2 linked regions of the Pirellula sp. SH-Sr6A genome follow. The protein of the gene in region 2 interacts with the protein of the main gene of each other region in a pairwise test. Links are inferred from orthologs where the notes say so. Each region holds a gene or a part of one and is shown on either strand. Other genes may lie near its edges.

What was found. The genes of interacting proteins can lie anywhere in the genome.
Region 1: the proteins of VN12_RS13280 (region 2) and VN12_RS22665 interact in binary tests that used the Escherichia coli proteins (3 or more experiments, as listed by UniProt). The link is inferred for Pirellula sp. SH-Sr6A from one-to-one orthologs.

Annotation. Positions count from the first base shown.
Region 1 is NZ_CP011272.1:5,863,947-5,867,443, reverse strand. The notes cover bases 1-2,870. They hold VN12_RS22665 (glutamate-5-semialdehyde dehydrogenase), read right to left. Parts: upstream 2,141-2,870; coding sequence 860-2,140; downstream 1-859. Other genes in these bases: VN12_RS22660 (ROK family protein), read right to left, coding at 2,388-2,870; fliM (flagellar motor switch protein FliM), read right to left, coding at 1-791. Also shown: more of VN12_RS22660, read right to left, coding at 2,871-3,374. UniProt on the Escherichia coli protein: Catalyzes the NADPH-dependent reduction of L-glutamate 5-phosphate into L-glutamate 5-semialdehyde and phosphate. The product spontaneously undergoes cyclization to form 1-pyrroline-5-carboxylate.
Region 2 is NZ_CP011272.1:3,440,268-3,444,504, forward strand. What follows is about bases 492-3,474. They hold VN12_RS13280 (sulfate/molybdate ABC transporter ATP-binding protein), read left to right. Parts: upstream 492-1,433; coding sequence 1,434-2,516; downstream 2,517-3,474. Other genes in these bases: cysW (sulfate ABC transporter permease subunit CysW), read left to right, coding at 492-1,338; VN12_RS13285 (PVC-type heme-binding CxxCH protein), read right to left, coding at 2,555-3,474. Outside these bases: sulfate ABC transporter permease subunit CysT, read left to right, coding at 1-487; more of cysW, read left to right, coding at 490-491; more of VN12_RS13285, read right to left, coding at 3,475-4,237. UniProt on the Escherichia coli protein: Part of the ABC transporter complex CysAWTP involved in sulfate/thiosulfate import. Responsible for energy coupling to the transport system.

The DNA of each region.
Region 1 (3,497 bases), 2.4 Mb from region 2 along the record:
CCATCGAGTCGTTGTAGCAATTGAGTCTTCGTTTCGACGTTGCTTCGCGCGGAGGCGTATCCAATCCAGCTGTTGCTGGTCAATTTGCTGTTCACCCGTTCGATGGTGTTGTACGGGATACAGAGATTGATCATCCCTCGGACTTGCCCAATCGTCAGTTCGAAGCTGACCATCACGACGACTTCGTTGGGCGGAACGATTTGTACAAGTTGGGGATTGCTCTCCACCCGTTCGACTTCGATGTTCATCTCCACGATATTGAACCAAGCTGTTTGCAGTTCGCGGAGGAATACATTGCTAATGCGAGTAGCGAGTCTCAGTTCGATTTCGGAGAGGGGACGTTTGAGGGTAGAGTCGCCCGAGACGCCTCCCCCCAGCATGCGATCGATGATGGGAAAGAGGAGTGCGGGACTGATATCCAGCACCCAGTTTCCTTCCAAGGGGAGGGGTTTTAGAAGATTGAAGCAGGTCGGGATAGTAAGGCTGTAGACGAATTCGCTGTACGTCAACTGATCGACGCTGATCAAGCGGACTTCGACCATCGATCGCAGGACAGCAGAGAGCGATGCGCCAAGGTTGCGAGAGAAGCCATCGTGCAGAGACTGGAGTGCACGCATCTGTTCTTTGCCGACCCGCTCGGGACGTTTGAAGTCGTATGCCAGGATGCGCATTTTTGGCGCACCGGATTTCTTGGGATCGGACTTCTTGGAATCCCCAGAGGGTTTGGCTTGCGGTTCAAGAGATTGGAGCAGACTTTCCACATCGCTGCGACTCAGTACATCGTCTGACATGAAGGGTATCCTTTCCCTATCTCATTGTGGATTGTGTTCATCGTGGCGAGGGAGCTTTGAGCGTTCCCTCAGTTAGCACGAATATGACCGTTCCCGCGAACGATGAATTTGTAAGTGGTTAACTCTCGCAGGCCGCAGGGGCCTCGTGCATGAAACTTATCCGTGCTGATTCCAATTTCCGCTCCCATTCCCAATTGTCCACCGTCGTTGAAACGGGTAGAGGCATTAATCATCACGGCGGCGGAATCGATTTCCCGCACAAAACGGTCGGCGGACTGAATGCAATTCGTCACGATCGATTCCGTATGTCGCGAGCTGTATTGCTCGATGTGATCGATCGCTTCGTCGAGTGACCCCACAACTTTGACGCTCATCGTAGGGCCGAGATATTCAAGGCTCCAATCCGCGTCCGATGCAGAGATAGTCGCAGGGATCAGCCGGCGGCAGTCCGCGTCTCCTCGGTATTCGATATTGTACGCCCGGAGTCGCTGATCAAGCTGAGGCAGAAAGAGATCCGCAACATCTCGATGCACCAATAATGATTCCATGGCATTGCAAACCCCCATGCGTTGGCACTTGGAATTCTCGACGATACTGAGGGCCATTTCCAAGTCGGCGTGACGGTCGACGTAGACATGGCAGTTGCCATCGTAATGTTTCAGGACCGGCATTGTCGCTTCCGCGACAACGCGTCGAATCAATGCTTCGCCACCACGGGGAATCACCAAATCGATCGCGTCGGACATTTTAAGAAAATGACCCACTGCTTCTCTGTCGGTGGTGGCGACCATTTGCAACGCGTCGAGGGGAAGCTTGCAAACACTTGCCGATTCGCGAAGGCATTCGACGATTTTTTGGGAGCTATGGATCGCCTCCTTGCCACCTCGCAGGATGATTGCGTTTCCGCTTTTGATAGCGATAGCCGCGGCATCCGCCGTGACATTGGGCCGGGATTCGTAGATAAAAAAGAGGACGCCGAGCGGAACACGGGTCTTTTGAATTTCTAGACCGTTGGGTCGTCGAGAGCCTTCTATGACTTCTCCTACCGGGTCGGCTAGTGCTGCGACTTCTCTTAGGCCGGACGCAATTTGTGCGATCCGTTCCTTCGTCAGCTTCAATCGCTCTCGTTCGGCCGAGGTCAATCCATACTCGTCCGCTTTGGACAAATCGATTGCGTTGGCGTCGAGGAGCGCGGACTCGTTAGCGACCAAGGCATCGGCCGCGTGGAGCAACCATTGGTTTTTGATGGCGGTAGAGAGGCTCGCCATCTGTCTCGCAGCTCGCTTTGCCCGGTCCGCCACATCGCGACAGTATGAATCCAGTTGGGGGATAGTCGAGAGAATCGTCATGTCGTCGCGGCAGACTCGGTAAATTGGAAAAACAGGTCGTGGGGAGTATCGGAAAAGTTGGAGTTGGGGTCAATCGCGAAGCGAATGCTAGCGTGGTTCTTTTCGCGAGTTATCCGAGCAAGGAGCAAGGAGCAAGGAGCAGGGAGCAGGGAGCAGGGAGCAGGGAGCAGGGAGCAGGGAGCAGGGGGCAGGGAGCAGGGGGCAGGGGGCAGGGGGTTGGTTTGCGTTGGAGATTTGCGACGGTCGCTTAGATGACCGCCACAGCCGGAGCTACTGATTTCTTTTGTCCCCACAGGGCAGCGCCCATGGCCCCGGCGTCGTCGCCAAGCTTGGCCATTTTGACATCGAACATTCCGCTGTAGCAAGGAAGGATGTTTTTCTTTGCGATTCGGTTCACTTCATCGAGATAAAGTCCTTCGAGCGCTTCGACGAGACCGCCGCCGAGGATAATCACTTCGGGGCAAAGCATGTGGACGAGGTTCACGACGGCATAGCCGACGGTTTGGGCGGCTTGGCGCACGACGTTCTCGACAGCCTTATCGCCATCGCGGATGGAGGCAGCGAGGACTTTGCTGCGGATCTGCGCGATATCGGTGCCGACCGCACGCAGCAGATTGGGGGCTTCTCCGCGGTAGGCGAGCTTGGCGCATTCGGCGGCGATCGCGAGCCGGCTCGCTTCGCTTTCGAGTGTGCCGGGCATATCGACGCCGCTGGTGCGATTGGTGGAAGCGATTTTCGTGTGGCCAATTTCCATGCAGGAAGATCGGCGACCTCGGAGAATTTGGCCTTCGTAAACGAATCCGCCGCCGATACCGGTACCTGGAAAAATACCGGCGACGCTGCGAGCCCCGATTGCGGCCCCGGCGCAGTATTCGCCGTAGACTCCGGCATCGACGTCATTCAGAACGGAAACGGGGCAATCGAGGGCGTCTTCGAGCATGGCGGCGAGCGAGACGTTTTTCCAACCCAGGTTGACTGCGACGTTGACGATGCCTTGGTCCATATCCACTGGTCCGGGGCAACCGACACCGAGTGACTTTAGATCATTGATAGGCAGAGCATTTTCGGCAAACGTTTCGCGGACCAAATCGGCGATGCGCGTCACACCCGCTTGGGCCCCTTCGGTGCCCTTTGTTTTTTTTCGTTTGCGAGCCACGATTTTCTGCTTTTCGTCCATCACGACGCAAAGCATCTTGGTCCCACCTAAATCAAAGCCGCAATAGAACTGAGTCATGTAAGTAATTCGGCGAAGGTCGTTGGAAAGATGGGAAACGGTCCTCAAGACGTCTCCCTTCGATTAAAGTATAGTCTACGAATAGCGAGTGTCGTACAACCCAGGATCAACCGATCGAGAGCG
Region 2 (4,237 bases):
GGCGATCTATGGACCGAATGGTCCGGTGGGCAGTTTCTTGCGCCCATGGGGAATCCAAACCGCGATCTCGTTCCTCGGAGTGTTGATCGCTTTGGTCTTCATCGGATTGCCCTTTGTCGTTCGGACCATGCAACCCGCCATCGAAGAACTCGATGCCGAGATGGAACAAGCCGCAGCGAGCCTTGGGGCTAACCGATGGCAGACCTTCCTAAGAGTAACCCTCCCCAGCATCCTCCCGGCCATGATCACGGGATTCACCCTCGCGTTCGCGCGTTCCTTGGGTGAATACGGGAGTGTCGTCTATATGTCGGGAAATCTTCCGAACAAGACCGAGATCATCTCGCTCGTCATCTCCAACAAGATCGAGGAGTCCGATATTGCGGGCGCTTCGGCGGTCGCGATGGTTCTCCTGCTGGGGACCTTCGTGAGTCTCATGATGGTGCAGGGGATCCAGTGGATTGCTAATAAGAAAACAGGACGAGCGTAAAAATGGGATCAAGCAAAACCAAACCCCTGCAATCGACGGATCCTTGGTGGGTTCGATGGATGCTCATCGGAATATCTGTTGCTTTTCTCACCTTTCTATTGCTCTTACCGCTGATCATTATCTTCCAAGAGGCTCTGTCGAAGGGGATCGCGTTTTATATTCAATCGATCTCGGATCGGAACGCTTGGAACGCGGTGAAGATGACCCTGATCACCGCTGGGATCGCCGTGCCGCTCAATCTGATTTTCGGAATCGCAGCCGCTTGGGCGACGACCAAGTATCGGTTCCGCGGAAAGAGCATTCTGATTTCCATGATCGATCTTCCCTTCGCCATTTCACCGATCGTGGCCGGTCTCATGCTTGTCCTCGTTTTCGGCTCACAAGGCTGGTGGGGAGAGTGGCTTTCCGACCGGGGGATCCAAGTGATCTTCGCGGTTCCTGGCGTGGTTTTGGCGACGGTTTTTGTCACATTCCCATTCGTAGCACGGGAATTGATTCCGTTGATGCAAGAGCAAGGTAGCGACGAAGAATGGGCTGCTATTTCCTTGGGCGCCAACGGTTGGCAGACCTTTTGGAAGGTCACATTGCCCAATATCAAATGGGCCTTGCTTTATGGCGTCCTCCTCTGCAATGCCCGGGCCATGGGAGAGTTCGGTGCGGTATCGATTGTCTCCTCCAACATACGCGGCCGTACCAATACCATGCCATTACAAATCGATGCACTGTACTCCGAGTATCAGTCTGCGGCAGCTTTTGCTCTCGCATCGCTTCTCGCAGGTTTAGGTGTATTCACCTTGATCGGAAAGACGATCTTAGAAAGCCGAATCAAAGCTCTGAAATCCGACCGGTAGCGCGTCGCCGCGAACTCCGATTTAAGAAACCAATCACCTTGTCGCCCATTTGCCATCGCTCCTGATGGCTACGTCGGCCAGCCAATCAAATTGCAATGAGTATTGAAGTAAAAAACCTAAGCAAGTCGTTCGGTTCTTTCTCTGCCTTGAAGGATGTGAACCTGCGCATCGAGACGGGCGAGTTGATCTCTTTGCTCGGACCATCCGGATCGGGAAAGACGACCCTACTTCGAATCATCGCGGGAATGGATGTTCCCGATCCCACCCCCGGGAGCCAGATTCTTTTCTTCGATGAAGATGTAGTGAGGATGCCGGTTGGCAAGCGGCATGTGGGATTCGTTTTCCAACACTACGCTCTGTTCCAACACATGACCGTATTCGATAACATTGCATTCGGATTGCGAGTACGACCTCGGGACAGACGACCCGGTAAAAAGGAGATTCAAGATCGCGTTCGGGAACTCTTGCGATTGATCCAACTCGAGGGCTTTGGCGATCGATTTCCTTCCCAACTTTCCGGCGGGCAACGACAGCGTGTTGCACTGGCACGCGCTCTCGCCATCGAACCACGTGTGCTCCTTTTGGATGAGCCATTCGGCGCACTCGATGCCAAGGTGCGGCAGAGCCTTCGACAATGGCTCCGACGACTGCATGATGAACTCCACACCACGACAGTCTTGGTGACGCATGATCAGGAAGAGGCCCTCGAGGTGTCCGATCGAGTCGTTGTAATGAATCAAGCTCGGATTGAACAAGTCGGTACACCGGAGCAGGTGTTTCACCATCCTACTTCTGAATTCGTCATCGATTTCCTAGGAAACGTCAATGTCTTTCGCGGGCGTGTGCAAGATGGGAAGGCGACATGGGCCGCTCCGCGCGAGGAAATCGTAGCAGGCAATCTGGAATCGAGGTCGGAGAACGCGGCCAAGATATATGTCCGACCGCATGAGTTGGCTCTCGAACGCTCGAAGCAAAGCGAGGATAGCATTTCCGCACGGGTTCAGAGAATCAATTTAGCGGGCGCGCAGGCCAAGGTGATTCTCAGTACCGCCCAGCACGAAGAGATCCGGGTCGATCTCCCTATGGAGCGATTCCAAAACCTTCGACTCGTACCGGGAGACGCCGTCTTTGTTCAACCGACCAACACGCGTGTCTTCGTACCCGACTACAGCATTTAAACCAGGCCGGGCACGCAAGGGTGACCTAGGTTCCAGAGCTATTTCACCGACATCAAATACGCGAGAAGATCGGCCATGCTGGAAACGTCGATTTGCCTTTCTAGTCCTTCGGGCATGAGAGAGAGTTTGGAACTCTTCATCTCGGCGATCTCGCTTCGATCGATGGTGTCGGTCTGGTTTTCACCGCGTACCAGGGTGACACTCGCTGCCGATTCGGACTGGATCATTCCACTGAGGACGCGATCGTCTTCGGTAACAATCGTATAGGAAACATACTGAGGATTTACTTCCCGATTCGGTTCGATAATGTTTTGAAGAATCGCTTCCGGACCGCGGAATTGGAACGAGGCCAAGCTGGGAGCCAGCTCGTATCCAACACCTTCGAGTTTATGGCATGCTGAGCACGATTGTGCGAAGACCTTTTTACCTTTTTGCTTATCGCCAGGCATGGTCAACGCGGATCGGTAGGTTTCAAACACGTCGCTTCGTGTCCCAAAGGTGGAGCTGGCGAGAAGCTTCTCCACGCGATCCTTGAGTTTCCGATCGTTTCGCAGTCCGTTCAGACGGATCACATCGAGATCGGTCAAAAGGAAATTTCCCTGTTCGGCCTGCGATACCAAAGCCTCCACCCACGCTGCGCGCGCGAAGAGGATATCGGAGGCAATCGAACGGAGTTTGGGGGACATCATCGTCCAAGTCTTCAGCAACTCAATGGGGACTTGCGAGGAAGTGAACTGTCGCAACGCGTTGGCCGCGGCAACTTGAATCTCTTGGGGTTCGCGCTGGTGAATCAGGGCCGCCAGGGTCGAGATATCAGACTCGTTGGCCTGCCACATCATCCTTCGAATCGCTTCTTGGCGATCCGCAATCGGGAGCTCGCTCTTTGCAAAGTCGACGCGCCCCTTCTTGATCAGTTGGTCTCTCAGAGTTGCCAGGGTCGGTAGAGAATCGAACAACTCCTCGCGCTTGGCATCCGCCATATTGCGTTCGTGAATCGCGTTCAGAATCTCTGCGATCAAAGGCATCGCATTCGGATCGGACTTGGGCCTCGCGGCCAGTCGCTTGTCCAGAGTCGACAGCTGATCGGCGGAAGCGAGCTTGCCCGTCAATCGCCCCATCGGTAGTGCTTTGGCCAGTTCGAGCGCGCTCGGCGATGCATCCAATTGCTGGAACAGAATCGCGGTAGCTTGCGATCCGATCGCATTGAAACAGGCTGCCGCAATCCACGGATCCGAAGGGGAATTTACTAGAGTTTCGTGGGCGATTTTGGATTTCGCAACAGGATGAAGGGAGGAGGCGACGAGGGAAAGGGCCAGTTGCAATCGAACGCGCGAATCCGGGTCCTTGGCGAGATTCGGAAGCATTTTCTGGAGCGCTTCGTCGGAACCGATCCGATCTTCCAGCCACACCAAGGACCATTCCCGCACGCGGGGATGGACGTCCAAAAGCCCTTGTTGATGGGCCTCTCGAGATTCGGACGTCCGCGCCAACAATCCCAACGCGTGCAATCGAGCTTGCGGGAACGACGAATGGATCGCTGTCTTCTCCAACGCACCGAGAATTTCACTCCGTTCCGCGTCGGTCGCGCGCAAGGAAAGTTGCTCGAACAGGAGTCGTGATGCTGTGTCGCGCTTCCATCCATTGGGGCTCTCCAAAGCCTTTACCCATTCCCGAGGGGATTGCTGAGAGAGCTTGGGTGCAGCTTTTGGTTTGAAATCGAT